2 regions of the Cronobacter sakazakii genome follow, and region 2 is predicted to be linked to the other one. Evidence: predicted binding sites of a transcription regulator. Region 2 holds the regulator's gene; the other holds the start of a gene.
What was found. The regulator PhoB, encoded in region 2, activates phosphate uptake and scavenging genes when phosphate is short. The targets are predictions, from matches to a motif close to CTGTCATAAAACTGNCNNAT.
Positions count from the first base shown of each region.

Region 1: glpT (glycerol-3-phosphate transporter) is a predicted target of PhoB. The motif match lies at 6,824-6,843, and genes of this name have one in related genera.

Region 1 covers NZ_CP011047.1:2,406,751-2,422,456, forward strand. Annotated here, with positions in the region: gene CSK29544_RS11565 (glucosyltransferase domain-containing protein) at 1-990, opposite strand, end outside; gene CSK29544_RS11570 (glycosyltransferase family 2 protein) at 983-1,912, opposite strand; gene CSK29544_RS11575 (GtrA family protein) at 1,909-2,271, opposite strand; gene tctD (transcriptional regulator TctD) at 2,544-3,224, shown strand; gene CSK29544_RS11585 (sensor histidine kinase) at 3,205-4,641, shown strand; gene CSK29544_RS11590 (YfaZ family outer membrane protein) at 4,783-5,325, shown strand; gene CSK29544_RS11595 (nicotinamide mononucleotide deamidase-related protein YfaY) at 5,419-6,615, shown strand; gene glpT (glycerol-3-phosphate transporter) at 6,952-8,304, shown strand; gene glpQ (glycerophosphodiester phosphodiesterase) at 8,314-9,372, shown strand; gene yfaE (class I ribonucleotide reductase maintenance protein YfaE) at 9,463-9,717, opposite strand; gene nrdB (class Ia ribonucleoside-diphosphate reductase subunit beta) at 9,719-10,849, opposite strand; gene nrdA (class 1a ribonucleoside-diphosphate reductase subunit alpha) at 11,074-13,359, opposite strand; gene ubiG (bifunctional 2-polyprenyl-6-hydroxyphenol methylase/3-demethylubiquinol 3-O-methyltransferase UbiG) at 13,712-14,443, opposite strand; gene gyrA (DNA topoisomerase (ATP-hydrolyzing) subunit A) at 14,603-15,706, shown strand, end outside.
Region 2 covers NZ_CP011047.1:4,324,538-4,340,243, reverse strand. Annotated here, with positions in the region: gene sbcC (exonuclease subunit SbcC) at 1-2,514, opposite strand, end outside; gene sbcD (exonuclease subunit SbcD) at 2,511-3,725, opposite strand; gene phoB (phosphate response regulator transcription factor PhoB) at 3,924-4,613, shown strand; gene phoR (phosphate regulon sensor histidine kinase PhoR) at 4,636-5,949, shown strand; gene brnQ (branched-chain amino acid transporter carrier protein BrnQ) at 6,348-7,667, shown strand; gene proY (proline-specific permease ProY) at 7,738-9,105, shown strand; gene malZ (maltodextrin glucosidase) at 9,274-11,091, shown strand; gene CSK29544_RS20515 (DUF2339 domain-containing protein) at 11,176-13,902, shown strand; gene CSK29544_RS20510 (DUF3999 family protein) at 13,899-15,269, shown strand; gene acpH (ACP phosphodiesterase) at 15,270-15,706, opposite strand, start outside.

The DNA.
Region 1 (15,706 bases), 1.9 Mb from region 2:
AATAATTGATGAAGCCATCATGGTTCTTGGTGCTATAGCTGGTCTCTCAAACATAGACAGCGCCCCAAAAGAGCACAGAAACAAAATAATGATAAACAGAACGCAATATAATGCTTTGAGTGAAAATCCAAATTTTTTTACGCATGATGCAATTGATGCGGCAATTGCGACAAACCACAATGTTAAATAAAATCTTGGTGAATTATCAATCAAAAACCTAAAGTAATTTATAAAATTATTGTACACCCTTAAAGGAAATTCTTTATTTAATTGTAAAATTTTGGAATTGGATATTGCGTAGTCACTAAGGTGAGCTATTGGCATTACCAGCTTTGAATATACGACGTAGCTAACTAAAATCGTCAAAGCAAGATAAAAAGCCAACTTTATGTCAAAGCGATCCCTGCGTAAATAATCATTAAATATTATACAAATAGACATCGCTATATATGCATTTATGGATGCCTGGTACAAGCTCAATGATGCAGTTAACATGGCAAAAGAGGTAAGCAGCATTATCCTGCCCCTGGGGCTTGCAATAGCTGCTAAAACAGCAAGCAAGAAAGATGCAGCCATCAATGCAGAGTCATGCCTGAATTGAATGTTTCCCACCCAAAAAGGGTTGCAAACTGGCAGAGAGCATATAAGAAAAACCTTCAGCCTGCTTGTGATATCCATTTGCACACAAAAAGCGTAGGCTGATGCGACTAATAATACCGATGACATTATTAGCGTTAAAGGGAAAACATCCAACAGCGACCCATCACCAAAGACATTTTTACCATTAGGGAATAGCGACATGGCGCTCATCATAAAAGATGCAAGTGGCCTGCCATTTTCCTCCCATCCTGAGTTTCCAGTGTCAGACCTTAGCCAGTCATCAACAAAGTAGTTGTTGTTAATGGCGAATGGGAGTATGAATAATATAGATAACAAGAATGACCAACTTAAAGACCACCTGTTTCTATAAACCCTATTTATATCAATCACGGTTATCCCCTTTTCTTTTGATAATAAAGCGAGGCCTGTTTTTTACCTCAATGTAAATTCTTCCGATGTACTCACCAAGAACGCCAATCCCTATCAGCTGAATTCCTCCCAGGAAGAGAATCGAAACCAGAAGAGAAGGGTAACCCCTTACCGGGTTTCCAAATGCCAGCGTATCAACAATCATCCATGCGCCATACATAAACGCAAAGCCAGCAACCACCAGGCCAATGTATGTCCACATTCTAAGCGGGAAGGTGGAAAAGCTTGTAATGCCCTCAAGTGCCAGGTTCCACAGTTTCCAACCATTGAATTTTGTGTTGCCTGCAATACGTTCAGCGCGGGTGTATTCCACAATATCAGTGCGGCCGCCAACCCATGACAGAACGCCTTTCATGAACAGGTTTCGCTCTGGCAGGAGCTTGATGTTTTCCACGACTTCCCGAGACATGAGTCTGAAATCACCTACGTTCTCTTCGATCTTCGGGTTACTGATTTTGTTATGCAGCTTATAGAACATTTCAGCGCTTTTGCGCTTCAGGCGACCATCAGTGGAACGGTCTGTACGTTTAGCCAAGACGACATCTGCCCCGGCCTGCCAGCGTTCAATCAGTTGCGGGATAACTTCAATCGGGTCTTGCAGGTCAACGTCGATTGGAATCACTGCGTCACCTGTGGCGTGGTCCAGACCGGCGAAGAGGGCGGGCTCTTTCCCGAAGTTACGAGTAAAGGACAAAGGCACCACGAGCGGATCTGAAACGGCCAGCGCGTTGATAATCGACTCTGTAGCGTCTTTGCTGCCGTCATTGATAAATACGATTTCCACCTCAAACGATTTGAGTGGTTCATATTCTCTGACGGTTTTATAAAAAATAGGGATAGTGTCTTCTTCGTTGAAGACCGGAACAACGAGTGAAATCTTCATTTCGCTTCCCTGAAGACGATGTATTTCGAATAGATAAACCCGCATACCAGGCTGATAGCCGAGAACACGACAAGAGTTACAACTGGCGGGAGAGAGCATTTATCAGCGGCCAATCCGACAGCCGCGCTAAGCGATCCCATGAAACCCACGTAAAGCATGTAGCGCGTCGTCGTGGTAGAGCTGTTGAAGGTGAATCGAGCATTAGCGAAGAAACTGAAACTGACCGCAACAACGAATCCGCTGAAGTTCGCCAGAGCCTGGCTTGTGCCTAGCGCATAGAAGCAGGCTGCGAACACCACCCAATGGATCAGCGTGTTGAGCACGCCCACAGAAGCGTACTTTGTAAAGAGCTTGAGCATATCTAAGTCCGTTAGATTTGAAGGGGAAGAGTCTAGCATCGGACGCGGCATCGATCGACGGGTAGTGGGACAGAAGTGAGACACGCAAGGCTTTGCACCGGGTTGTGTTAAGCTAGCCGCACAAATAATCCTGACATGTTGCAAATATGTAACTAGCCAGCATTATTCCCATGTGATGGATTGAGTTACTTTCGTTAAACCGGACAAGTTACCGGATATAAAAACCAAGTATCCAAAATAGCTTCCAATATAAACATGGGTTTACAACGAAAATGCGTCTCTTACTGGCGGAAGATAACCGTGAGCTGGCTCACTGGCTGGAGAAAGCGTTGGCGAATACCGGCTTTGCGGTGGACTGCGTCGGCGACGGGCTGGCGGCGGATCACCTGCTGCAAAACGAGCGCTACGCCGTGGCGGTGCTGGATATTGAAATGCCGCGCATGAGCGGGCTTGAGGTATTAAGCCGTCTGCGTCGTCGCGGGCAGGCGGTGCCGGTGTTGTTGCTTACTGCACACGGCGCGGTGGCCGACCGCGTAAAAGGGCTTAACGAGGGCGCTGATGATTATCTGCCAAAGCCGTTTGAGCTGAGCGAGCTGGAGGCGCGGCTGCGCGCGCTGGTGCGCCGCAGTGAAGGGCAGGTGCAGGAGGCCCAGCGGCTCGGCGAACTGACCTTTCACGACGAAGGCTATTTCGAGCTACAGGGCAGGCCGCTTGCGCTCACGCCGCGCGAACATGCGCTCTTAACGGTGCTGATGTACCGCCGCCGCCGTCCGGTCACGCGTCAGCAACTCTTCGAACAGGTGTTCAGCTTAAGCGACGACGTCAGCCCGGAAAGCATTGAGATCTATATTCACCGGCTGCGTAAAAAACTGCTGGCGAGCAACGTTCAAATCACCACGCTGCGCGGGCTGGGCTATGTACTGGAGTGCAGCGATGAGCTGGTTGCGCCCTGAATCCCTCCTCGGAAAACTGCTGCTGTTTCTCGGCCTGCCGCTCTCGCTGCTGTGGGCATTTTCCGCGTTAAACAGCTATGTCAGCGCGCTGAACGCCGCAACTCAGGCCTACGATCGTACGCTGCTGGCCTCGGCACGTATTGTGGCTGAGCGCCTCAACGTGCATCACGGCGAATTACAGGCGGACGTGCCCTGGGTGGTGCTCGATAGCGTCGAGCGCAACATGAATGACCGCCTCTACTACAAAGTGAAAGATACGCGCGGGCGGGTTATCTCCGGCTATGACGATCTGCCCGCGATGCCGGGCGGCGTGGCGCGTACCGAGCTTTACCCGGCGCTGGCGTGGTTTTATCACGCGACCTATCAGGGCCAGCGGTTGCGCGTGGCGCGGCTGTTGCAGCCGGTCAATGAAGATGGCATTAACGGCATGGCGGAGATTTATGTCGCCGAGACGTTGCAGTCGCGTCATCTGCTGGCGCGGCAGTTGCTCATCTCGTCTGCGCTCTCGCAGGGCGGGCTGGTGCTGTTAACGCTGCTGCTCGCCGGGCTGCTGCTGCGCCGCGTGCTGAAACCGATGCGCAAGCTGTCGCGCCTGATGGTCAGACGCGCGCCCGGCGAACTGACGCCGCTGCCCGATCTGCTGCCGTGGTCGGAAACGCGCCTGTTGATTATCGCCTTCAACCGTTATATGAGCCGCCTGCGCGCGCTCATCGCCCGCCAGGAGCGCTTCAGCGCCGACGCCTCGCATCAGTTAAAAACGCCGCTGGCCGTGCTGAAAACCCAGGCGGCTGTGGCGCTGGCGAGCCCCGATCCGGCGCAGTGGCGCGAAAGCCTTCAGGCGATGAGCACGACGCTCGATCAGACTATCGATCTGACCGAGCGGTTATTACAGCTCGCGACGCTTCGGCGCGCCGAGCCCGGCGAGACGCGCGCGCTCGATGTGGTGGATCTGGTGGCAGCGGCGCGGGAAAGCTGTTTTTCACGGCTGCCGCAGGCGCGCAGCAAGCCCGTCGATCTTGGTTATGAAGGCGAAGAGGGGCCGGTGTGGGTTGCCGCTGAACCGCTGCTGCTGGCGGAGCTGTGCGCCAATTTGCTGGATAACGCGCTGAAATATACGCCCGCGGGCGGCGTCGTGACGGTGCGCGTCTGCGTTGAGGCAGGGGAGGCGCGCCTTGAGGTCGAAGACAGCGGCCCCGGCATTGATGCCGCGCAGCGCGACCAGGCGCTGACGCCGTTTCGCCGTCTCGATAACGCCAGCACGCACCCCGGTGCCGGGCTGGGGCTGGCGCTGGTTAACGATATCGCCCGCTGGCACCGCACCCGCGCCGAACTCTTAAAAGGCGAGCAGCTCGGTGGTCTGCTGGTACGCGTGCGTCTGCTTCTCCATGCCTCTGCGCCAGGTCAAAGCGGCGTTTAATGCTTTTCTGCATAGGTGTTTTCTCCTTTTTCAGGTGCCGCAGGCCTGCCGCGCCCGCCTCACGTTGATTGCCGCCCCGATACGGGTACAATGCCGCGTTGCGTTTTGCAGGGCACTTTTTCTTTTTTTGAGACACATGGAATGAAAAACACACTTCGTTTAGCAATGGCCGGCCTGCTGCTGGCTGCCACCCAGGCGAGCGCCATCAGCGTCAACGGCTCCGTGGGTGAGCATTACACCAATATGGGCGTGGGCCTCGGCACCGAAAGCAGCGGTCTGCAACTGACCGGCAACTGGGCGCACAATGACGATCACGGCGATATCGTGGGCGCGGGCCTGGGCTTCAATATGCCGCTCGGGCCGTTTATGGTGACGCCGGGCGTGAAGGCGGTTTACCTGAGCCCGAAAGAAGGCAGTGAAGGCTACGCGGCGGCGGTCGGCGGCGGCGTGCGCTGGGATCTCGGCCAGCATCTTTCACTGTTTGGTGACTACTACTACTCGCCGGATTCGCTTTCCAGCGGAGTGAACGATTACCAGGAAGCCAGCGCGGGCGCGCGTTTCTCGATCTTCCGCCCGATTAGCGTCGAAGCCGGTTATCGCTATATTAACCTGACCGGTAAAGACGGCGATCGCGACAGCAAAGTGGCCGATGGCCCGTACCTGGGCGTCAGCGCAGGCTTCTGATTTTCCGGGCGCGGTGTTCCGCTGCGCCTGTTTTTCTCCTTCTTCTTTTCTCTGCGCGCTATAGTAAAGCGTTCCCTTCTTGCGGAGAAAATAATGCTACAGACAGAAATGCTCTCGACCGGCGATGAGGTGCTGCACGGTCAGATTGTCGATACCAACGCCGCCTGGCTTGCCGATCTGTTTTTTAATCAGGGACTGCCGCTGACCCGCCGCAACACCGTTGGCGACAGCCTGGAATCGCTGGTATCCGCGCTGACCGAGCGCAGCCAGCACGCCGATATTTTAATCGTCAACGGCGGCCTGGGGCCGACCAGCGACGATCTCAGCGCTGAAGCGGCGGCCCGCGCGGCAGGTGTGGAGCTGGTGCTGCACGAAGGCTGGCTCGCGCAGATGGAGCGCTTTTTCGAAGCGCGCGGGCGCGTAATGGCCGCCAGCAACCGCAAACAGGCGCTGCTGCCGGCGGGCAGCGAAATGATCGACAACCCGGTCGGCACCGCCTGCGGGTTTGCTATAAAGCTCAATCGTTGTCTGATTTTCTTCACGCCGGGCGTGCCGTCTGAATTTAAGCGCATGGTGGAGCATGAGATCCTGCCGCGCCTGCGCGAGCGCTTTACGCTCCCCGAACCCCCGCTCTGTCTGCGTCTCACCACCTTTGGCCGCTCTGAAAGCGACCTCGCCGCCGCGCTCGATACGCTGCCGCTGCCGCCGGATGTCGTGATGGGCTACCGCTCCTCCACGCCGATTATCGAACTCAAACTCACCGGGCCTGCGTCGCGGCGTGCGGAGATGGAAGCCATCTGGCCAAAAGTGCGTGAAGTGGCGGGCGACAGCCTGATTTTTGAAGGCACCGAAACGCTGCCTGCCCAGATCGCCCGCTGCCTGCGCGAGCAGCAGCTCAGCATTACGTTAAGCGAACAGTTCACCGCGGGCCTGCTGGCGCTGCAACTCTCGGGGGCCGACGCGCCGCTACTGGCAAGCGAAGTGCTGCCCGCCCAGGTGGAGACGCTGGCGCAGACCGCCCACTGGAACGTTGATCGTCGCAGCCGTCATCTCGCCGACCTGGCGCTGAGCATCGCGAGCGTGGAAGACGACGAGATTAACATCGCGCTCACCACGCCGCAGGGCACCCATGCCGTGCGCCTGCGCTTTAACGCCAGCCGCTACGCGCTGCATATCCGCCAGGAAATTTGCGCCATGATGGCGCTGACGCTGGTGCGCCGCTGGCTGAACGGCCAGGACGTGACGGCAAGCCAGGGCTGGGTGCAGGTAGTCGAAACACACACGGTCTGACACTGCAACGGGGCGCCTGTGCAGAGCCGGGCGTCCGTTATCTGCTGAACATCCAGACGCGCTGCTCTGCGCTCTATTCCCCTCTCTGTTTTCCATTTAGCGTACTGGCGCTCACGCCGCGCATTTTCCTTCTCTTTTATGCGCTTAATCGAAAGTAAACGCGCACCATTCGAAAATACATGGCAAAAATTTGCGCTTTTGTTTTCGAATGTCATATTTCTGTAACATTTTGTGCGACGTTTCACAGCATAAATAATCCATTTTGCCTACTATCACGCTCGCAAAGGAAACATAAGTAAAACGAATAGATATAAACCTCATCAGCAGGAGACAGAGATGTTAAGTATTTTTAAACCCGCCCCGCATCGCGCAAGGCTGCCTGACGGCGAGATAGATCCGCTCTATCGTCGCCTGCGCTGGCAGATTTTTATGGGGATTTTCTTCGGCTATGCCGCTTACTATCTGGTGCGTAAAAACTTTGCCCTCGCGATGCCGTATCTGGTGGAGCAGGGCTTCTCGCGCGGCGATCTCGGTTTTGCGCTTTCGGGCATTTCCATCGCTTATGGATTCTCGAAATTCATCATGGGTTCGGTCTCTGACCGCTCAAATCCGCGCGTCTTTCTGCCCGCGGGCCTGATCCTGGCGGCGGCGGTGATGCTGTTTATGGGCTTCGTTCCCTGGGCGACGTCGAGCATTATGGTGATGTTTGTGCTGCTGTTCCTGTGCGGCTGGTTCCAGGGCATGGGGTGGCCGCCGTGTGGACGCACGATGGTGCACTGGTGGTCGCAGAAGGAGCGCGGCAGGATTGTCTCCGTGTGGAACTGCGCCCATAACGTGGGCGGCGGTATTCCGCCGCTGCTGTTCCTGCTCGGCATGGCATGGTTTAACGACTGGCACGCCGCGCTCTATATGCCTGCGTTAGCGGCGATTCTGGTGGCGATTATCGCCTTCGCCCTGATGCGCGATACGCCGCAGTCCTGCGGTCTGCCGCCTATCGAAGCGTACAAAAATGATTACCCGGACGACTATAACGAGAAGCACGAAGAAGAGCTGACCGCGAAGCAGATCTTCATGCAGTACGTGCTGCCGAATAAGCTGCTGTGGTACATCGCCATCGCGAACGTCTTCGTTTATCTGCTGCGCTACGGCATCCTCGACTGGTCGCCGACTTACTTAAAAGAGGTGAAGCATTTCGCGCTGGATAAATCTTCGTGGGCATATTTCTTCTATGAATACGCAGGCATCCCCGGCACGCTGATTTGCGGCTGGATGTCGGACAAGGTTTTCCGCGGCAACCGCGGTGCGACGGGCGTGTTCTTTATGACGCTGGTGACTATTGCCACTATCGTTTACTGGCTCAACCCGCCGGGCAACCCAAACATTGATATGGCTTGCATGATTGTCATCGGCTTCCTGATTTACGGCCCGGTAATGCTGATTGGTCTCCATGCGCTGGAACTGGCACCGAAAAAAGCGGCGGGCACCGCGGCGGGCTTCACCGGCCTGTTCGGCTACCTCGGCGGCTCGGTGGCGGCGAGCGCTATCGTCGGCTACACCGTCGATTTCTTCGGCTGGGATGGCGGCTTTATGGTGATGATTGGCGGCAGCATTCTGGCGGTATTACTACTGATTATCGTGATGGTCGGTGAGCATAAACACCACCATGCAACGCTTGCGAAACGCGGATAAGGAGCACCGATGAAACTGAAAATGACGCTGGCGGCGCTGGCGATTGGCGTAATGTCGGCAAGCGCGCTGGCGGCGGATAAACTGGTGATCGCGCATCGCGGTGCCAGTGGCTACCTGCCGGAGCATACGCTGCCTGCCAAAGCGATGGCCTATGCGCAGGGCGCGGATTACCTTGAGCAGGATCTGGTGATGACCAAAGATGACCAGCTGGTGGTGCTGCATGACCACTACCTGGATCGCGTCACCGACGTGGCGGAGCGCTTCCCGGACCGCGCGCGTAAAGATGGCCGCTACTACGCAATCGATTTCACGCTCGCGGAGATCAAATCGCTGAAATTCAGCGAAGGCTTCGAGCTGGAAAACGGCAAAAAGGTGCAGACATTCCCCGGCCGCTTCCCGATGGGCAAATCCGATTTCCGGGTGCATACCTTTGAAGAAGAGATCGAATTTGTGCAGGGGCTGAACCACTCCACCGGTAAAAACATTGGTATCTACCCGGAGATCAAAGCGCCGTGGTTCCACCATCAGGAGGGGAAAGACATCGCCCTTAAGGTGCTGGAAACCCTGAAAAAATATGGCTACACCACGAAGCAGGATAAGGTCTATCTGCAATGTTTCGACGCCAACGAGCTTAAGCGCATTAAAAATGAGCTGGAGCCGAAACTGGGAATGGATCTGAAGCTGGTGCAGCTTATCGCTTACACCGACTGGAACGAAACCCAGGAGAAGCAGGCCGATGGCAAATGGGTAAACTATCGCTATGACTGGATGTTTAAACCGGGTGCCATGAAGCAGATTGCGCAGTACGCCGACGGCATCGGGCCGGATTACCATATGCTGGTGGCAGAAGGCTCGACCAAAGACCACGTGACGCTGACCGATATGGCGAAAGAGGCGCACGCCAGCCATTTGCAGGTGCACCCGTATACGGTGCGCGCCGACCAGTTGCCGGTATACGCCACGGACGTGAATCAGCTTTATGACGTGCTGTATAACAAGGCGGAAGTGGACGGGCTATTTACCGATTTCCCGGATAAAGCGGTGAGTTTTTTGAAAGATAATCGCTGATATTGCCGGGTGGCGGTTTCGCCTGATCCGGCCTGGTAGTATGGTTTGCCAGGCCGGGTAAGCGTCGCGCCACCCGACAATACGGCGTTGTTACATCTCAATCTCAATATCGCCCTGCGGTTTACAGCAGCAGGGCAAAATCTCGCCTTCCTGAATAAACGCCAGCGGTTTGGTCAGCCACTGCACCTGGCCTGCGACCAGTTTGCAGCGGCACGAGCCGCAATAGCCTTCACGGCACTGGTACTCTACCGTCACCGCGTGTGACTCCAGCGCCACCAGCAGGGAAGGGTGCTCGTCCGGGCACGACAGCTCGGTGCCCGTCACGCGAAGCGTAATGCGACCCATATCAGAGCTGGAAGCTGCTCAGATCGTCATGGTCGATTTCAGAATCGATCTGGCCGACCAGATAAGAGCTCACTTCCACTTCCTGCGGCGCTACCTGCACGTTATCAGACACAAGCCAGGTGTTGATCCACGGAATCGGGTTGGAGCGGGTTTTGAACGGCAGATCCAGACCGACAGCCTGCATACGGATATTGGTGATGTACTCAACGTACTGGCACAGAATATCTTTGTTCAGGCCGATCATGGAGCCGCCCTGGAACAGGTATTCCGCCCACTCTTTCTCCTGCTGCGCCGCCAGCACGAACAGGTCATAGCACTCCTGTTTGCACTCTTCGGCAATCGCCGCCATTTCCGGATCGTCTTCGCCGCTGCGCATCAGGTTCAGCATGTGCTGGGTGCCGGTCAGGTGCAGCGCTTCGTCGCGGGCAATCAGACGGATGATTTTCGCGTTGCCTTCCATCAGTTCGCGCTCGGCGAAGGCGAAAGAGCAGGCGAAGCTGACGTAGAAGCGAATCGCTTCCAGCGCGTTGACGCTCATCAGGCACAGGTAGAGCTTTTTCTTAAGCTCGTGCAGGTTCACGGTCACGGTTTTGCCGTTGACGCTGTGAGTGCCTTCGCCCAGCAGGTGCCAGTAGCTGGTCATCTCGATCAGATCGTCGTAGTAATGCGAGATGCCTTCGGCGCGCTTTAAGATCTGCTCGTTGGTGACGATATCGTCAAACACCACCGCCGGATCGTTGACGATATTGCGGATGATGTGGGTGTAAGAGCGCGAGTGAATGGTCTCGGAAAACGCCCAGGTTTCGACCCAGGTTTCCAGCTCCGGGATGGAGATCAGCGGCAGCAGCGCCACGTTCGGGCTGCGGCCCTGGATGGAATCAAGCAGCGTCTGGTATTTCAGGTTGCTGATGAAAATGTGTTTTTCATGCTCCGGCAGCGCCTGGAAATCGATGCGGTCGCGGGAAACGTCCACTTCTTCAGGACGCCAGAAGAATGACAGCTGCTTTTCGATAAGCTTTTCGAAAATTTCATATTTTTGCTGATCGTAACGCGCCACGTTGACCGGTTGGCCAAAAAACATGGGTTCAAGAAGCTGGTCGTTTTTCGTCTGTGAAAATGTGGTGTAGGCCATGACGTAGATCCTGTCTGCAAACAATATCGGCTGTTGACGGTGGGGGCGCTTCGCTTACCCACCCTACGGCCAACGGTTCGGCTGTTAACGGTGGGTGCGCTTTGCTTACCCACCCTACGGCCAACGGTTCGGCTGTTAACGGTTCGGCTATAAATGGTGGGTGTGCTTCGCTTACCCACCCTACGGCCTTAACAACAAGAGGGCGGGTTTCCCCGCCCTGCGTGTTAGATTTTACATGCGCCGCTTTCGCAGCCGTCATCCTGAATGGATGGCGCCAGGTCGTCCTGGGCATCTTCCGCGCCATCGCGGGTGTTCTGATAATACAGCGTCTTCACACCGAGCTTATAAGCGGTGAGCAGGTCTTTCAGCAACTGCTGCATCGGCACTTTACCTGACGGGAAGCGTGTCGGATCGTAGTTGGTGTTAGCAGAAATCGACTGGTCGATGAACTTCTGCATGATGCCCACCAGCTGCAGATAGCCGTCGTTGCCCGGCATTTCCCACAGCAGTTCGTACTGATCTTTCAGCTGTTCGTAGTCCGGCACCACCTGACGCAGGATACCGTCTTTCGACGCCTTGATGCTGATGTGGCCGCGCGGCGGCTCAATGCCGTTGGTGGCGTTGGAGATCTGCGAAGAGGTCTCGGACGGCATCAGCGCGGACAGCGTGGAGTTACGCAGGCCGTGCGTCTTGATGGATTCGCGCAGGCTTTCCCAGTCGTAATGCAGCGGCTCGCTGGCGATCGCATCCAGATCTTTCTTGTAGGTGTCGATCGGCAGAATGCCTTTGCTGTAGGTGGTTTCATTGAACCACGGGCATGCGCCTTGCTCTTTCGCCAGCTCGTTAGAGGCTTTCAGCAGGTAGTACTGAATCGCTTCGAACGTTTTGTGCGTCAGATTGTTGGCGCTGCCGTCGGAGTAACGCACGCCGTGCTTCGCGAGATAGTAAGCGAAGTTAATCACGCCGATGCCGAGAGTACGACGGCCCATCGCGCCGCGTTTAGCCGCCGGAATCGGGTAATCCTGGTAATCCAGCAGGGCGTCCAGCGCACGAACTGCCAGCGTAGAAAGCTCTTCCAGCTCGTCCAGGCTCTCAATAGCGCCCAGGTTGAAAGCAGACAGGGTGCAGAGCGCGATTTCACCGTTTTCGTCGTTTACATCATCCAGCGGTTTGGTCGGCAGCGCGATTTCCAGGCACAGGTTAGACTGACGCACCGGCGCGACAACCGGATCGAACGGGCTATGGGTGTTGCAGTGATCCACGTTCTGGATGTAGATACGGCCGGTAGAGGCGCGCTCCTGCATCATCAGCGAGAACAGCTCAGACGCTTTAATGCGCTGTTTGCGGATGCTCTCGTCCTGCTCATATTTGGTGTACAGACGCTCGAACTCGTCCTGATCGGCGAAGAACGCGTCATACAGGCCCGGCACGTCGGACGGGCTGAACAGCGTGATGTCTTCGCCTTTCAGCAGGCGCTGGTACATCAGCTTGTTGATCTGTACGCCGTAGTCCATGTGACGCACGCGGTTCGCTTCGGTACCGCGGTTGTTTTTCAGCACCAGCAGGCTTTCGACTTCCAGATGCCACATTGGGTAGAAGAGGGTGGCCGCGCCGCCGCGAACGCCGCCCTGCGAGCAGGATTTCACGGCCGTCTGGAAATGTTTGTAGAACGGAATGCAACCGGTGTGGAACGCTTCGCCGCCGCGGATTGGGCTGCCGAGCGCACGGATGCGGCCCGCGTTGATGCCGATACCGGCGCGCTGGGAAACGTATTTCACGATGGCGCTGGAAGTGGCGTTGATGGAATCCAGGCTGTCGCCGCACTCGATCATTACGCAGGAGCTGAACTGACGGGTCGGGGTGCGCACGCCGGACATGATCGGCGTCGGCAGCGAAATTTTAAAGGTGGAGACCGCATCGTAGAAACGCTTCACGTAATCCAGACGGGTTTCGCGCGGGTAGTTAGAGAACAGGCACGCCGCCACGAGAATGTAGAGGAACTGCGCGCTTTCGTAGATCTCACCGGTAACGCGGTTCTGGACCAGGTATTTCCCTTCAAGCTGCTTCACGGCGGCGTAGGAGAAGTTCATATCGCGCCAGTGGTCGATAAAACCGTCCATCTGCGCAAACTCTTCTTCGCTGTAATCCTGCAGCAGGTGGTGGTCATATTTACCCAGCTCCACCATCTTCACGACATGGTCGTACAGTTTCGGCGGCTCGAACTGACCGTAGGCTTTTTTGCGCAGGTGGAAAATCGCCAGGCGCGCGGCCAGGTATTGATAGTCCGGCGCGTCGCGGGAAATAAGATCCGCCGCCGCCTTGATGATGGTTTCATGAATATCGGAGGTTTTGATGCCGTCGTAGAACTGAATGTGAGAACGCAGCTCTACCTGGGAGATGGAGACGTTATGCAGACCTTCCGCAGCCCAGTCCAGAACACGATGAATTTTATCCAGGTTGATGCGTTCCTGGCTGCCATCTCGTTTTGTTACCAGCAGACTCTGATTCATGGGTAATACCTGTCCGTGAAATCCGTGAAATAGAAATATCCCCCGCTTATCCACAAGTGACTAACTCTGTGGATAAATACTATATATAGGGGGTTTGAGATAAGTGAAACGCTATATGGTGAGTATTCTAGTCGGGATTCTTTTGAGAACAAGCCTTGATTTCGGTGTTAATTTGCGGTTGCAAAATCTCGAAATTAAGTAAGTCCTCATCACATAAGGCCTTGAGGGCTTGTCAAGGCGGCAGGAAAAAAAATGAAAATTTGATCGAACGCTGATTTCCTGGTCAGGAAAGAAATGGCGCAACAGAACGTTGCGCAATTTTTAATACGAAAAGCTTCTGACAGGACGGTTTTCAGACAGGTTTTTTAGCCTGTGTATGCAACATATAGTTAACATCAACGCCCGGCGCGAGCTTAAAGCGGTTGGTCAGCGGATTGTAGTGCAGACCGATGATATGACGCTCTTCCAGCGGGGTTTCATCCACCCAGGCCAGCAGTTCGGAAGGGCGAATGAATTTTTTGGCATCGTGCGTGCCTTTGGGCACCATGCGCAGCACATATTCTGCGCCTACCACCGCCATCAGCCAGGATTTGGCGTTGCGGTTAAGCGTGGAGAAAAAGACGTGGCCGCCGGGCTTTACGAGTTGAGCGCAGGCCTGCACCACCGAGCGCGGGTCCGGCACGTGTTCGAGCATCTCCATGCAGGTCACCACGTCATAGGCGCCGGCATGCTGCGCGGCGTGTTCTTCCACGGTCTGCTGAACATAGTTAAGCTCAACGCCGCTTTCCAGCGCGTGTAGACGCGCCACCGCCAACGGCTCCGCGCCCATATCGAGCCCCGTGACGTTCGCCCCTTCGCGCGCCATACTCTCTGAGAGAATGCCGCCGCCGCAGCCGACATCCAGCACTTTTTTCCCGAACAGGCCACCGGCGCGTTCGGCGATATAGCCAAGACGCAGCGGGTTAATGCGATGCAGCGGTTTAAATTCCCCTTCAGTGTCCCACCAGCGCGAAGCGACAGCTTCAAATTTGGCGATTTCTTCTAAGTCTACGTTGTGCGCAACGGGCGGTTTTTCAGCATTCATGGACGCCTTTACTCCTTTCTTCGCAAGAGCGTCGAGTATAACAGGCGTTAGTAGGGAATAAAGCGGCCTGACGGGGCTATTCGGTTTACCGAACAGGCCGCGGCTGTGTTATAATTTGCGACCTTTGAATCCGGGACACAGTAGAGGGATAACGGTCAGATGAGCGACCTTGCCAGAGAAATTACACCGGTCAACATTGAGGAAGAGTTAAAGAACTCCTATCTGGATTACGCGATGTCGGTTATTGTCGGCCGCGCGCTTCCGGATGTCCGAGATGGCCTCAAACCGGTACACCGTCGCGTACTTTACGCCATGAACGTGTTGGGCAATGACTGGAATAAAGCCTACAAAAAATCCGCCCGTGTCGTTGGTGACGTAATCGGTAAATACCATCCCCACGGTGATTCCGCCGTCTACGATACCATTGTACGTATGGCTCAGCCGTTCTCGCTGCGCTATACGCTGGTGGATGGTCAGGGCAACTTCGGTTCTATCGACGGCGACTCCGCCGCGGCGATGCGTTATACGGAAATCCGTCTGGCGAAAATCGCCCATGAACTGATGGCCGACCTCGACAAAGAAACCGTTGATTTTGTCGATAACTATGACGGCACGGAAAAAATCCCGGACGTCATGCCGACCAAAATCCCGAATCTGCTGGTAAACGGGGCTTCCGGTATCGCGGTCGGGATGGCGACCAACATTCCGCCGCATAACCTGACGGAAGTGATCAACGGCTGCCTCGCCTATATCGATGATGAAGATATCAGCATCGAAGGGCTGATGGAGCACATCCCCGGCCCGGATTTCCCGACTGCTGCCATCATCAATGGCCGTCGCGGCATTGAAGAGGCGTACCGCACCGGGCGCGGCAAAATTTACATTCGCGCGCGCGCGGAAGTGGAAGTCGATCCGAAAAACGGCCGCGAAACCATTATCGTGCACGAAATTCCGTATCAGGTGAACAAAGCGCGCCTGATCGAGAAAATCGCCGAACTGGTGAAAGAGAAACGCGTCGAAGGCATCAGCGCGCTGCGCGACGAGTCTGACAAAGACGGTATGCGCATTGTTATTGAGATCAAACGCGACGCCGTGGGCGAAGTGGTGCTCAATAATCTCTATTCCCAGACGCAGCTGCAGGTGTCTTTCGGTATCAACATGGTCGCGCTGCACCACGGTCAGCCGAAGATCATGACGCTGAAAGAGATTCTGGCGGCGTTTGTTCGCCACCGTCGTGAAGTCGTGACCCGCCGCACCATCTTC
Region 2 (15,706 bases):
CTCCGTGACCGCCGCGAGCGCGGCTTCGCTCTGCTGAGCGTCAGCCTGTTCTTCCAACGATGCCGGGCGCGCGCCCAGGTGGCGCTCCAGCGCCTGCTGCGCCTGCGCAAGCAGCGTGTGCTGCGTTTCGCGCTCGCGCTCCAGCCGCTGTTTTTGGGCTTCAAGGTGGCTGCGGGCGGCGTCATCCAGCAGGGCGGCGAGAAACGCCGCTTTATCCGCAAACGGGCTTGCGGCGAGCGCCGCCTCGAACGCCTGCACGGCGCTCTGGTAGCGCGCGCGCTCCTGCAGAAGCTGCGCGCCGAGCGTCTGCCACTGCGCCTCCAGCGATAAACAGCGCGTATGGATCTCCTGGCCCGCGCGCGGCAGGTCGTCTGCAGCGAGCGACGCCGCCTGCGCATCACCCTCCTGCGGCAGCAGGGTCAGCAGCGCTTCACAGGCGGCAAGCTGTTCGCGCAGGCGCTGCTGACGCTCGTGATTTTGCTGCCAGCGGCGCGCCTCTTCTTCACGTTCGGCGAACCACGGCGCGGGGTTGTCGTCATCCGGGGTAGGCAGGGCGAAGCCGGCTAACTGATCGCGCAACGCCGCCTGCTGCGTCTGCCAGGCGGCTTCCAGCGACGTGACCTGGCGCTGTGTGCCTTCAAGCGTGGCCTCCAGCATCTGACGCTCGCGCAGCAGGTGCAACTGCTGTTCGCGGCGGGTCTGCTCGTCAAGCCAGGAGGTAAGATCGTCGCCCGGTGCCTGAGTGAGCCCTGCCGCCGCGCAGAGCGTCTGCCATTGTGAGGTGAGCGCTTGCTCTTCTTCCAGCAGGCTTGCCGCTTCGCTTTCCTGCTGCTGGCGCTGTTTCATCAGCGCATCGAGCTGGCCGCGCAGCGCCGCGCCCTCGGTGCCGAGCTGCTCTTTCTCCTGCTCCAGTTGCGCAAGACGCAGGCGGCTCGCGTCGGGCTTCAGCGCCTGATACGCCTCCACGGCCGGGTGCTCGGTCGCGCCGCACAGCGGGCAGGGGCTGCCGGGTTGCAGGCGCGCGCGCTCCTCAACGAGGCTTGCGATACGCTGTTCCAGATCGCAGACTGCTTTTGCGCGCTCCACCTCCTGTTGTTTAGTTTTGTAATCCTGACGCTTTTGCGCCAGCAGCTGTTCGGCGTGCTGAATTTGCGTTTGCAGCGCGCTGTTCGTCTCCTGCAGGCGCGCTTTACGGCGCGTCAGGGGCGTAAAGGATGACTGGAGCGTTGCAAGTTGCTGGCGCAGCGGACGCTGTTCGTTAAGCTGCGCCAGCGCCTGCGCGGCGTCCTCCGGCGAGAGCGTAAGCCCGGCGTCCGGCAGCGCGTCGCGCTTGCGGCGGGTGGCGTCGAGCGTCTCGTTCAGCGCGCGTAGCTGGTCGCGGTCGCGTTTCTGCTGCGCCAGCACCGCGCGCCAGCCCGCGAGCTCGCTGCTCCAGAGGCGAAAGCGGTCATGCTCCGTCAGCCACTGGCCAAGTTGTGTGAGTTCTGCCGTCTGCGCCTGCGCCTGTTGTGCGGCGGCCTGGCGGATCTCCCGGCGGCGCTGCTGGCTTTCCTGTAAGCGAACGCTTACTTCTTCATGCTGACGACCGGTGGCGGTAAGGGCGGTTTCCAGCTCCTGACAGCGCAGCCACGCCGGACGCAGTTTTTCCGCCGGTAGCGCCGCTTCAAGCCGCGCGAGATCCGGCGCGGCGGCCTGTAGTGCTTGATCTGCCGCCGCCGCCGCATGGCGCGCCGCGTCGAGCGCGCTGGCAAGCGCGGTACGCTGCGTCAGCCACAGGTGTTCTTGCTGTAACTGGCGCTGGCGGGCAAGCAGCGTTTTTTCCTCGTCAGTAAGCGCCTGCAAACCTGTGGTTAAGCTTTCCCGTTGCGCTTCGTCCAGCAGCCGCACGCCCTGCGCCTGCGATTCAAGCTTCTCAAGCTGGCTGCGGGCTTCTTTATGCTGTTCGAAAATACGCGCCGAGACCTGACCGTAGATTTCGGTGCCGGTCAGCTCTTCCAGCAGTTCGGCGCGCGCTTTGGCTTCGGCATTGAGAAACGCGGCAAACTGCCCCTGCGAGAGCATCATCGAACGGGTGAAGCGGTCGTAATCCAGGCCCGTCAGCGCGGCAATTCTGTCGAGTTTGTCTTTGATTTTATCGGCGACGATTTTGCCGTCTTCGCAGCGCGCCAGCTCCACGCGCGGGGCCTGTAAATTGCCGTCCGGCTGGCCGCGCGCGCGGCTCTGGCTCCAGAAGGCGCGCCAGGCGACGCCTTTGACTTCAAACTCCACTTCCGCCAGACACTCGGCGGTGTCGCGCGTCATCAGGTCATTCTGGCTTTGCGACAGCGCGTTCAGGCGCGGCGTGCGGTGGTAGAGCGCAAGGCAGATGGCGTCGAGCAGCGTGGTTTTGCCCGCGCCGGTCGGGCCGGTAATGGCGAAGAGCCCGTTGCTCGCGAACGGTTCGGCGGTAAAGTCGATTTTCCATTCGCCTTTCAGCGAGTTCAGGTTTTTTAGGCGCAGGGTTAAGATTTTCATGCCTCGTCCTCCTCGTGCAGGCTCTCCAGCGTGCGGGCGAAGAGCGTGCGCAGGCGCGCTTTCTCCGGCTCCTCAAGCGATTCCAGCTCCAGGCGGCGTTCAAACACCTCTTCCGGCCCCAGCTCGCTGAGCGTTTCGGTGCTGAGCGTGCCGAGCGCGCGCTCGCGCATTTCTCGGCTGCGACGCAGAAGGACGACTTCCACCGGCAGGCTTTCGGTAAGCTGGCTTATCTGACGGTGCATATCATGCAGAAACTCGCCGGTGTCGATTTCGATATCGAGCCAGACTTTCGGCTCATCCGGCGCGTCGCGCCACTGTTCGAGCTGCGCGGTAATGGATTCCAGACTGCCTTTCAGCACCGCCAACGGCTGGCTGACCGGTACCGGCAGGGCTGTGACATCGCGCAGTTTGCCGTCTGCAAACTCCACCAGATAAACGCTTTTCTCTTTGCCGGTTTCATCAAAGCTCAGCGCAATCGGCGAGCCGCTGTAGCGGATATGCTCGCAGCCCGCCACTTTCTGGGCGCGGTGAATATGTCCGAGCGCGATATAATCGGCGGGCGGAAAGCGGTCCGCCGGGAAGGCGTCGAGCGTGCCTATATAGATGTCGCGCACCGCGTCACTTTTGGTCACGCCGACGGTGGTCAGATGGCCGGTCGCGATAATCGGCAGGTTACGCTCGCCGCGAAGCGCGCACGCGGCCTCATAGCTCTGCTGGTAGTGCAGGCTGATGGCTTCCAGCAGTTGCTGCTGCTTTTCACGGCCTGACTGCCCGCTGAGGCTTCGCAGTACGTCGCGCGGGCGTAAAAACGGCACCGGGCAGAGCACGGCACCCGGCTCGCCGTCGCGGCGGTACAAAAGCGTGGCCTGCGTTTCTGGCGTGAGCTGCGCGCTCGCGATAACCTGCGTGTTCAGGCAGGCCAGCAGTTCGCGGGATTCATTGAGCGTCGCGACCGAATCGTGGTTGCCGCCAAGCACGATAAGCGGGCAGTTCGCCGCCTGGAGTTTGACTACAAAGCGGTTGTAGAGCTCACGCGCATAGCTTGGCGGCGCGCCGGTATCGAAGATGTCGCCCGCGACGATAATCGCATCCACCTGATGCGCTATCGCCGCCTCCAGCAGCCAGTCGAGAAAAGTTTCATGTTCGGCGGCACGGCTTTTGGCGTAAAAATTTTGTCCAAGATGCCAGTCTGAGGTATGCAGAATACGCATGGAATGCCCTGTGGCGAAAAAGCGAGAAGGGGATTATAAACATCCAGTACGGCGGGTGTCCTGTTTCGTCGCGCCGCCGGGTTTTTCCCGGCGTGCTGACAGGTCATCTAACGGTCATCTTTTTCATAAATCTGTCATAAATCTGACGCATAATGGCGCCGCATAACATACTGTTTACTTTATTTAACAGGGCGAATCATGGCGAGACGTATTCTGGTCGTTGAAGATGAAGCACCTATCCGCGAGATGGTGTGTTTCGTACTGGAACAAAACGGCTTCCAGCCGGTGGAAGCGGAAGATTATGACAGTGCGGTGAATCAACTCAATGAGCCCTGGCCCGATCTGATTTTGCTGGACTGGATGCTGCCCGGCGGATCGGGGATCCAGTTTATTAAACATATCAAACGCGAAGCGCTGACCCGCGAAATTCCTGTGGTGATGCTGACCGCGCGCGGCGAAGAAGAAGATCGCGTGCGTGGCCTGGAAACCGGGGCTGACGATTACATTACCAAACCGTTCTCCCCGAAAGAGCTGGTGGCGCGTATTAAAGCGGTTATGCGCCGTATCTCGCCGATGGCCGTTGATGAAGTTATCGAAATGCAGGGCTTAAGCCTCGATCCGTCATCCCACCGCGTGATGACCGGCGAAAATCCCCTCGATATGGGGCCGACCGAATTCAAGCTGTTACACTTCTTTATGACGCACCCGGAGCGCGTTTACAGCCGCGAACAGCTGCTGAATAACGTCTGGGGCACCAATGTGTATGTCGAAGATCGCACCGTGGATGTGCATATCCGCCGCCTGCGTAAGGCGCTGGAGCAGAGTGGTCATGACAGAATGGTTCAGACGGTGCGCGGCACGGGTTATCGGTTCTCAACCCGTTTTTAAACCCAAAACAGGAGTGTGACGCGTGCTGGAACGGCTGTCATGGAAAAGACTGGTGCTGGAGCTGTTGCTCTGCTGTATTCCGGCGCTGGTGCTCGGGGCGATATTCGGCTATCTGGCATGGTTTTTACTGGCGGCAGTGACCGGATTGCTTATCTGGCATTTCTGGAATCTGCTGCGGCTCTCCTGGTGGCTGTGGGTGGATCGCAGCATGACGCCGCCGCCCGGCAGCGGGAGCTGGGAGCCGCTGCTCTACGGCCTGCACCAGATGCAGTTGCGCAATAAAAAACGCCGCCGCGAACTGGGCAATCTTATCAAACGCTTTCGCAGCGGCGCGGAATCCCTGCCGGACGCCGTGGTGCTGACCACGGAAGAGGGCGTCATCTTCTGGTGTAACGGCCTTGCGCAACAGCTTCTCGGCCTGCGCTGGCCCGACGATAACGGCCAGAACATCTTAAACCTGCTGCGCTACCCGGAATTCACCAGCTATCTGCGCGGCAAGGAGTTCAACCGGCCATTGCACCTGGTGCTCAATAACGGGCGTCATCTTGAGTTTCGCGTGATGCCGTACAGCGAAGATCAACTGCTGATGGTGGCGCGCGACGTCACGCAGATGCATCAGCTCGAAGGCGCGCGGCGCAACTTCTTCGCAAACGTCAGCCATGAGTTGCGCACGCCGCTCACCGTGTTGCAGGGGTATCTGGAGATGATGCACGAGCAGACGCTCGAAGGGCCGCTGCGTGAAAAAGCGCTGCACACCATGCGCGAGCAGACCTTCCGCATGGAAGGGCTGGTGAAACAGCTACTCACGCTCTCGAAAATCGAGGCGGCACCCGCGATGCAGCTTAACGAAACCATCGACGTGCCGATGATGCTGCGGGTGGTGGAGCGCGAGGCGCAGACGCTGAGCCAGCAGAAGCATACCTTCACGTTTGAGGTCGATCCGCAGCTTAAAGTGCTTGGCAACGACGAGCAGTTGCGTAGCGCGATTTCAAACCTGGTGTATAACGCGGTCAACCATACGCCTGCCGGGACGCACATCACGGTGCGCTGGGAGCACGTGGCGAACGGCGCGCGCTTTAGCGTGGCGGACACCGGGCCGGGGATTGCTGCGGAGCATATTCCGCGCCTCACTGAGCGGTTCTATCGAGTTGATAAAGCGCGCTCGCGCCAGACGGGCGGCAGCGGGTTAGGGCTTGCGATTGTGAAACATGCGCTGACGCACCACGACGCGCGTCTGGAGATTGAAAGTACGCCTGGCAAAGGCACGACGTTTTCCTTCCTCCTGCCGGAGCGGTTAATCGTCTCCGCGCCCGCCAAAGCGCTTTCTGACGCTTAATTCGTCAACCTTTCTTTCCAGGGCCAGCCATAAGCTGGCCTTATTCATTTTTTCGCCGACTCTGAACGCTTTTTACAGCGTTTGTCGCTTTTTTGCTCGCGCGAATCGCCGGAGGTTTTTTACGATTTTAGATTTTATCACTGCTCTGAAACTTAGATCTGGCATAAAGGTCTGGTTTTACGATCCTGTCTTGCCTTTAAACGTTATAAGCGTTTAAATTGCGCCCCTGCTATTGCCAGACCGACTGTTTTTACCTGGTAAATCGAAAAACAATTCTTCGCCAGCGTAATCGGGAAGCATATCCCGCTGTCAGCTCTGCAAATAGCCGCGTTTTCGTCAGGTGACTGGCGATAAAAAATTAGTCAATTTCAACACCACATCCACAGGCAGTAAATCTTATGACCCATCGTTTAAAATCGCGCGACATTATCGCACTGGGGTTTATGACCTTTGCGTTGTTTGTCGGCGCGGGCAATATTATTTTCCCTCCCATGGTTGGTTTGCAGGCCGGTCCGCATGTCTGGACGGCGGCGATCGGCTTTCTTATTACCGCCGTGGGTCTGCCTGTGCTGACCGTGGTGGCGCTGGCGAAAGTTGGCGGTGGCGTTGACAGCCTGAGCCATCCGATTGGCCGCGTCGCGGGCATTCTGCTGGCGACGGTGTGCTATCTGGCCGTCGGGCCGCTGTTCGCGACGCCGCGCACCGCGACCGTGTCGTTTGAAGTGGGTATTGCGCCGCTCACCGGCGACGGCGCGCTGCCGCTGCTCATCTACAGCCTGGTCTATTTCGCGCTGGTGATTCTGGTGTCGCTCTATCCGGGCAAACTGCTGGATACCGTGGGCAACTTCCTGGCCCCGCTGAAAATCATCGCGCTGGTGGTGCTGTCGGTGGCGGCGATTGTCTGGCCGGCGGGTGATATCAGCGTGGCGACAGACGCCTATCAGAAAGCGGCGTTTTCTAACGGCTTCGTGAACGGGTATCTGACGATGGATACGCTCGGCGCAATGGTGTTCGGGATTGTTATCGTCAACGCGGCGCGTTCGCGCGGCGTGTCTGATTCTCGTCTGCTGACGCGCTACACCATTTTCGCGGGCCTGATGGCGGGCGTCGGCCTGACGCTGCTCTACCTGGCGCTGTTCCGTCTCGGTTCTGACAGCGCGACGCTGGTGGATCAGTCCGCCAACGGCGCGGCGATTCTGCATGCGTATGTTCAGCACACCTTCGGTGGTGCGGGCAGCTTCCTGCTGGCGGCGCTGATCTTCCTCGCGTGTATGGTGACGGCGGTCGGCCTGACCTGCGCCTGCGCTGAGTTTTTCGCGCAGTATCTGCCGCTCTCTTACCGCGCGCTGGTGTTTATCCTGGGTCTCTTCTCGATGGTGGTGTCGAACCTTGGCTTAAGCCAGCTGATTCAGTTCTCCATTCCGGTGCTGACGGCCATCTATCCGCCGTGTATCGCACTCGTTGTGCTGAGCTTTACCCGCGGCTGGTGGCATAATTCGGGCCGTGTTATCGCCCCGGCGATGGCGGTCAGTCTGCTGTTTGGTTTGATTGATGGGGTGAAAGCCTCGGCGATAAGCGGTATCCTTCCGGCCTGGACTCAGAAACTGCCGATGGCGGATCAGGGGCTGGCCTGGCTGCTGCCGGCCGTCGCGATTACGCTGGCGGCGGCGCTCTGGGATCGTGCGGCCGGACGGAGCGTGACAACCACCGCTCACTGATCGTCGGTTGATTGTTGAACCACGGGGCCTGGCTCCGTGGTTTTTTATTGTATGACGTGGTACTGGAAAGATGGAAAACGAGAACAAGCTCAAGCGCGGATTGAGTACAAGACACATCCGCTTTATGGCGCTGGGTTCAGCGATTGGCACCGGCCTGTTTTACGGCTCGGCGGACGCCATCAAAATGGCGGGCCCGAGCGTACTGCTGGCTTACATTATCGGCGGCGTGGCGGCGTATATCATCATGCGCGCGCTTGGCGAAATGTCGGTGCATAACCCGGCGGCGAGCTCATTTTCTCGCTACGCGCAGGATAACCTTGGCCCGCTCGCAGGCTATATCACCGGCTGGACCTACTGCTTTGAAATTCTGATTGTCGCCATTGCCGACGTCACCGCGTTCGGCATCTATATGGGTGTCTGGTTCCCGACGGTGCCGCACTGGGTCTGGGTACTGAGCGTGGTGCTTATCATCTGCGCCATTAACCTGATGAGCGTGAAAGTCTTCGGTGAGCTGGAGTTCTGGTTCTCGTTCTTTAAAGTCGCCACCATTATCATCATGATCGCGGCCGGTATCGGCATCATTGTCTGGGGTATCGGCAACGGCGGTCAGCCGACCGGCATCCATAATCTCTGGAGTAACGGCGGCTTCTTCGCGAACGGCTGGATTGGCACCGTCATGGCGCTGCAAATGGTGATGTTCGCCTACGGCGGCATCGAGATTATCGGCATCACCGCCGGTGAAGCGAAAGATCCGGCCAAATCCATTCCGCGCGCCATTAACTCTGTGCCGCTGCGTATTCTGGTGTTTTACGTCGGCACGCTGTTCGTGATTATGTCTATTTACCCGTGGAATGAAGTCGGCACCAACGGCAGCCCGTTTGTGCTCACTTTCCAGCATATGGGGATCACCGTTGCGGCGGGCATTCTGAATTTCGTGGTGCTGACGGCCTCGCTGTCGGCGATTAACAGCGATGTGTTTGGCGTGGGCCGTATGCTGCACGGCATGGCTGAGCAGGGCAGCGCGCCGAAAGTGTTCGCCAAAACCTCGCGCCGCGGCATTCCGTGGGTGACGGTGGTGGTGATGTGCTTTGCGATGCTGCTGGCGGTGTACCTCAACTACATCATGCCGGAAAATGTCTTCCTGGTGATTGCGTCACTCGCGACCTTTGCGACCGTCTGGGTCTGGATAATGATCCTGCTCTCGCAGGTGGCGTTCCGCCGTCGCCTGAGCGCGGATGAAGTCAAGGCGCTGAAATTCAAAGTGCCGGGCGGCGTGGCGACGACTATCGTCGGCCTGATTTTCCTGGCGTTTATCATCGCGCTGATTGGCTATCACCCCGATACCCGCATTTCGCTCTACGTCGGTTTCGCGTGGATTGCGCTGCTGCTGGTGGGCTGGGTGTTTAAACGCCGCCGCGACGCCCGACTTTCCGCATAACGCGCCCTCTCATCCCCGCCGCCTGGCGGGGATGTCGTTTTCGCTCTACGCTCACTTCTGTTTCTCCGCCTCCCGTCTCCTCCCCCAATAAAATCCAGAATGAGGAAGGCGGGCGGTTGCCCCTGTGGAAAGATGCGCCTGTTTTCTGTCGATTAAGGATCAAAGTGTATGTTGAATGCCTGGCATCTCCCCGTTGCGCCCTTTATTCACCGGCAGGGGGAGAAATTACTCATTACCCTCTGGCTTGCGGGCGACGCGCTGCCGGAAAAGGTCATGCTGCGTTACGAGCGCGATAACGAAGAAACGCCCTTTGAAATGAAGCGTCTGACCGCCGCGCCGCATCCGCAGGTCAGCGCGTGGCAGGCGAGCATTCCGCTCGGCGACGGCCAGCCGCGCCGCCGCTACTGCTTTAAGCTGTTATGGGGCGATCGCCAGCAGTGGTTCAGCCCGCTGGGGCTGAGTGAGTTTCCGCCCGCCCGGCTGGCGCTGTTTGCCATCGACGCGCCGGACGACGGCCCGCAATGGGTGCAGGATCAGGTGTTCTACCAGATTTTCCCGGACCGCTTCGCCCGCAGCACGCCGCGCGGCGCGCAGCAGGACAACATCTATTTCCACCACGCCCAGGGCCACGACATCATTCTGCGCGACTGGCACGAGCCGGTCAGCGCAGAGGCGGGCGGCTCGACGTTTTACGGCGGCGATCTCGACGGTATCTGCGAAAAACTGCCGTACCTGAAAAAACTCGGCGTCACGGCGCTTTATCTCAACCCTATCTTCAGCGCGCCGAGCGTGCATAAATATGACACCGCCGATTATCGCCACGTCGATCCGCAGTTCGGCGGCGATGAAGCGCTGCTGCGCCTGCGTGAAAAAACGCGTGAAGCGGATATGCGCCTGATTCTGGACGGCGTCTTTAACCACACCGGTGATACGCACCCGTGGTTCGATCGCCAGAATCACGGCACCGACGGGGCGTGCCATCACCCGGATTCGCCGACGCGCAACTGGTACACCTTCGCCGAGGACGGTCACGCCTTCTGCTGGCTCGGCTACGACAGCCTGCCGAAACTCGATTTCGCTGAGCGCGATGTGGTGGAAGAGATTTACGCAGGCGAAGAGAGCGTGGTGAAACACTGGCTGAAAGCGCCCTGGAGCATCGACGGCTGGCGGCTCGATGTGGTGCATATGCTCGGGGAAAGCGGCGGCGCGAAAGCAAACCTGCGCCACGTTGAGGGGATCACCCGCGCGGCCAAAACGGTGAATCCGCAAGCGTTTGTCTTCGGTGAGCATTTCGGCGACGCGCGCCAGTGGCTGCAAAACGACGTGGAAGATGCGGCTATGAACTACCGCGGCTTTACGACGCCGGTGTGGAGCTTTCTTGCGGGCGTCGATCACGGCCTTGAGCCACAGCAGCTTGACGCCGCCGACTGCGCGCGGTGGATGGATGAGTATCGCGCCGCGCTCTCGCACGAGCAGCAGTTGCGAATGTTTAACCAGCTCGACAGCCATGATACCGCGCGTTTTAAAACGGTCGCCAAAGGCGACCCGGCGCGCATCAGGGCGGCGGCGGTGTGGCTTTTCTGCTGGCCCGGCGTGCCGTGCGTTTTCTATGGCGATGAAGTGGGCGTGGAAGGCGGTAACGATCCGTTCTGCCGCCAGCCGTTCCCGTGGGATAAAACACAGCAGGACGGCGAGCTGCTGGCGCTCTATCAGCGGCTCGCGCGCCTGCGCCACCGCAGCCGGGCGCTGCGTTCCGGCGCATGCCAGGTGGTGTATGCGAAAGGCGACGTCTTTGTGTTTACGCGTGTCTTCCGGCAGGAGCGCGTGCTGGTGGCGCTGAACCGCGGCGCGGCTTGTGAAATCACACTGCCGTTCTCGCCGCTCCTTGATGACTGGGCCTGGACGCGCGAAGAGGGCGACGCCGCGCTGGAAGGGCAGACGCTGCGGCTCGCCGCAGGCGCGGCGGTGATCCTGCATTCGCGATAAGCGTAACGAAACGCGGTAAAGGAATACCGCTTTTCATTCAGATATGGGAAAGTAGCCGCACTTCTGCCGCAGGGTCTGAAATCAATGGATGAGATTTTTGTATTTGCTGCTCTGATTGCGCTCTTCTGCGTGGTTGTGGTGCCGGTGATAGCCATCATGGCGCTAAAACGCAGCGCGCGTAACGAAACCGAACTTCATCGCCTGCGTAATCGCATAGAGACGCTGGAAGCGCGGCTTGCCGCGGCGTCTGCGCCGCCGGGTGTGGAAACCGCGCCAGTGGCAACGCCTGCGCCGGAGCCTGCGCCCGTGTTTGTCGCGCCAGAACCCGAACCGGTGCCTGAAACCGCGGCAGCGCCGGAGCCTGAACCGCAGCCGCCTGCGGACGCGCCGCCGGTCTGGTCGCAGGCGGTGCGCAACGCGGCGAAAGCCCCTGCGCCCGCCGCCGCTACGCGCCGCGAAGAACCCGCGCCGGAACCGCGCCATGCCGCGGCGTCAGGCGGGCTTATCACCAGCCTGACGCGCTGGTTTATGCAGGGCAACCCGCTCGCCAAAATCGGTGTCATTCTTCTCTTTTTAGGGATTTCCTTCCTGCTGCGCTACAGCGTTGAGCGCGATCTGCTGCCGCTTGAGCTGCGCGTCGCGGGCGCGGGCGTCGCCGCGCTGGTGCTGCTGGCCTTCGGCTGGCGGCTGCGCCACAAAACGCCGGTCTATGCGCTGATCCTTCAGGGCGGTGCGGTGGGCGCGCTCTATATCACGATTTTCGGCGCGTTCCGGCTCTGGCAGATGTTGCCGATGCCGCTCGCCTTCGGCCTGATGCTGGTGGTGTGCGCCGCGAGCGTCGCGCTGGCCGTGCTGCAACGCGCGTTAAGCCTCGCGATGCTGGCGAGCCTCGGCGGCTATCTCGCGCCGCTGCTGCTCTCAACTGGCGGCGGCAGTCACATCGCACTCTTCTCGTTCTATCTGCTGTTGTCGGTGGGCATCGCCGCCGTCAGCGTCTGGCAGCACTGGCGCGAGCTTAATCTGCTTGGCCTGCTGTTTACCTTTGGCGTGGCGGGCCTTTGGGGCATCAACGGTTATCAGCCGGACGAGTGGCTGAGCTGCCAGCTCTTTCTTATCGCCAATATTCTGCTCTTCGGCGTCGTCTGCGTGGCGCTGTCGCTGCGCGCGCAGGGTCGCAAGAAAATCGTCGATGGCGTGATGCTGTTCGCGCCGCCGCTGGTCGGCTTTGGGATGCAGTATGCGATTACCCGCCACTGGACGTATGGCCCGGCGTTTTCGGCGCTCGGCTTCGGGCTGGTCTATTTGCTGCTCGCGCGCGCCGCGCTGCGTCGCTATTCGCAGGATGGGCGGATACTGGCGCTGGGCGGGCTGGCGCTCGGCGGCGCGTTTGTCACGCTCGCTATTCCGCTGGCGCTGTCGGCCCGCTGGACGGCGCTCGCCTGGGCGCTGGAAGGGCTGGGGCTGCTGTGGTTTGGCATGCAGCAGACGCAGCGTCGGATGAGCTACAGCGGCAGCGCGCTGCTGACGCTTGCGGCGGCCAGCGCTGTTTACGCATGGGTTGATGGTATTACGCTGCTTAACGCGGCGTTTATCAGCGCGGTGCTGGCGCTCTGTTGGCTGGCGGGCGGCTGGCTGTGGCGAGAACCGCAGCGGCAGGTGAGCCGGGCGCATCTTGGTGCGGGCATCGCCTTCTGGCTGGTGGCGCTGCTGCAGACTGCCCGCTGGGCGTTTACGGATATCTCCACCGGGCTTGCCCTGGCGCTTGCGCTGCTGACGCTCTCCGTCTTGCTGTGGCGCGCCGCATCGCGCAAAGCGGCGTGGCCGGATCTCGCTTACGCCGTCTGGCTGCTGTGGCCGGGCATGGCGCTGATGCTGGCTTGTCACATCGTTATTGACGGCGCGCTGGTGCTGGCGGGCTGGCACAGCCTCGTCTGGTGTCTGGCGCTGCCGTGCGCGCTCTGGCTGCTGCGCCGTGATGCCGGCGCGTTGCCGGTTCGCCTTCAGAAGGCGCTGCATCTGTCGCTGTTCTGGATGCTGCTCCTTGCCGCTGGCGCGGAAACCTGGTGGTTTACCGACAGCCTGCCGTGGGGCAGCGAGGCGTGGCAGACCGGCATTATCCTCGCCGTCAGCGCCGCTATTGTGTTGCTGGTGAACGGCGCGCTCCGGCGCGGCCTGTGGCCGTGCGCGCAGTGGCCTGCGCTTTACAGCGGGCCGGGGCTGTTGCCGGTCGCGCCGGTGCTGGCATTTTTACTGCTTGCGGGCAACCTGATGAGCGGCGTAACAATCGACTGGCCGTACCTGCCGTTGATCAACCCGCTGGAGCTTGGCGCAGGTTTCGCGCTGCTGGCGGTGCTGGGCTGGTGGCGGCTGCTTACGCGCTTCTGGTCGCCGCTGTTACAGCAGGCGCAGCCGTGGGCGCCGCTCGTCTGGTATGCGCTGCTGTTCTGGTGGGGCAACGGGCTGGTGCTGCGTACGCTTGCGTGGATCGGGGGGATCCCGTGGCAGTCCGACGCGCTGTGGGATTCTCGTCTGGTCCAGACCACGTTCGCGCTGCTCTGGATGTTGCTGGCGCTGCTGGTGATGGTGAGCGCCACGCGTAAAGGCGCGCGTCAGGGCTGGTTCTGCGGCGCGGGCCTGCTCGGCGTGGTGATTGTGAAGCTGATGCTGGTGGACAGCGCAGGCGGCGGCGGGCTTGCGCGCGCCGTGGCGTTTATCGGCGTCGCGGTGCTGGTGCTGATTGTCGGTTATTTCTCACCGCTGCCGCCGAAAGCGGCGCAGCCGGTCAATGCCCGTCAGGGAGAGGCAGAATGAAACAGTTATGGGTTGCCCTTGTCTGGGCGTTCGCCGCCACCTGCGCGGCCAGTGACGACACCCCTCGCGCCGAGCGTCCGCAGGATTATGCACGCGGTGTGGAACTTGCGGTGGAAGGGCAGTCGCCGTGGTACCGGCTGCCGCTGCCGGAGGCCGTCTATTCGCAGAGCGCCTGGCCGGATCTGCGCGATGTTCGCGTGTTTAATGCGCAGGGCGCAAGCCTGCCGTTTGCGCTCGACACCACCACGCCGCCCGCGCCTGCGCCGCAACGCGCGCCGCTGACGGTCTACAGGCTTGACGCACAGCCGGTTAAAACCAGCGAAGAAGAGCAGCGCACGGTGCTGTTAACCTCGCCGTCTGGCGTGCAGATCCGCATGGAAAACGCGCCGGTAGAGCAACTGAGCGCGAGCTGGCTGATCCCGCTTGGCGAGAACAACGGCGAGCGCGCACTGACACAGCTGCAACTGGCGTGGCCACAACAGGTCAACGGCTGGCAGGCGCGCGTGGACGTGCTCGCGAGCGAGACGATGCGCGACTGGCAGCCGATCATCGCGGATGCGCCGCTGCTGGATTTAGCCTCCGGCAATCAGCGGCTGTTGCAGAACACGGTGGATTTCAGCGGTGCCCCGTCACTCTTTGGCGCGAAATACCTGCTAGTGGTGGTGAAAAACGCCAGCGCGCCGCTTGATTTTACCTCGGCTACCGGACAGTGGCAGGCACCGCACGTACAGGCGCGGCGCGTCACGCTTGCCGCGCATGGCGAGAAAGAAAACGATAACACCGCCGTGTATCGCTGGGCGCGGCCACAGCCATTCGATGCCCTGACGCTGCGCCCGCAGCTTGAGAACGCCGTTGTGCCGGTGGAGATTGAGTATCGCAGCGCGGATAACATGGCGTGGCAGCCGCTCGCCCGCACGGTTATTTATCGCCTGCCGGAGCGCCCGGCGGTGACGCTGCCGCTGCGCGGCGAGCTGATTTCCGCGCTCCGCGTGCGGGCGGTGAACCAGCGCTTTGGCGACGCGTTCCCGGAAGTGACCGGCGAGCGCGACGAAAAAACGCTGGTGTTTAATGCCCAGGGCAGCGGCCCGTTCCTGCTCGCCTGGGGCAATGGTGCCGCTAAAACGCAGGCGCTGGAGCTACAAACGCTGGTGCCGGGCTCTCACGATCCGGAGATGTTGCCTTACGCGCAGGCGGTTAAAGCGGTGACGCTCGGCGGCGACGCGCGGCTGACGGCCAAAGATGCCAGCGCGCAGCGCAACGCGCGCTATACCTGGATTATCTGGGGCGTGCTGGTGGCGGGCGCCGCCGGGTTGCTGCTGCTCGCCTGGCGGCTGTGGCGCGAGATTCGCGGCGAAAAAGCGGCGTAATCAGAGCGTTTGCTCGTGCGCCATCGCCATCATGCGCGGATAAAAGCGCCAGAACTGGCGCTCCAGCGCGGCGTAATGGGTATTGAGATCGTCCCAGGAGTCGCGCAGGGCCGCGAGTTTCGGCCGTCGGGTCGCCATGCCGTTAAGCACGCGGGCGATGTAGTCCATCTCGCGGTAGCGCTCCATCCAGCGCTCGCGCCAGAGGTAGTTGTTAAGATTCACAAAGCGCTCCGGCGCGTCGGGCAGCGTCGGTAAAATCTGGGCGTGCGCGTGCGCGATAAATTCCGCAAGCGGGATCTCCGGCGAGATTTGCGCCCAGTGGCGCGAGAGAAAGTGATCCCACATGACATCCAGCGTCACCGGCGCTACGCGGCGGGTTTCGGGGCGGAACCACTCGCGCGCTTCGCGCACTTCCGGCAGGTTATCGGTCAACACAT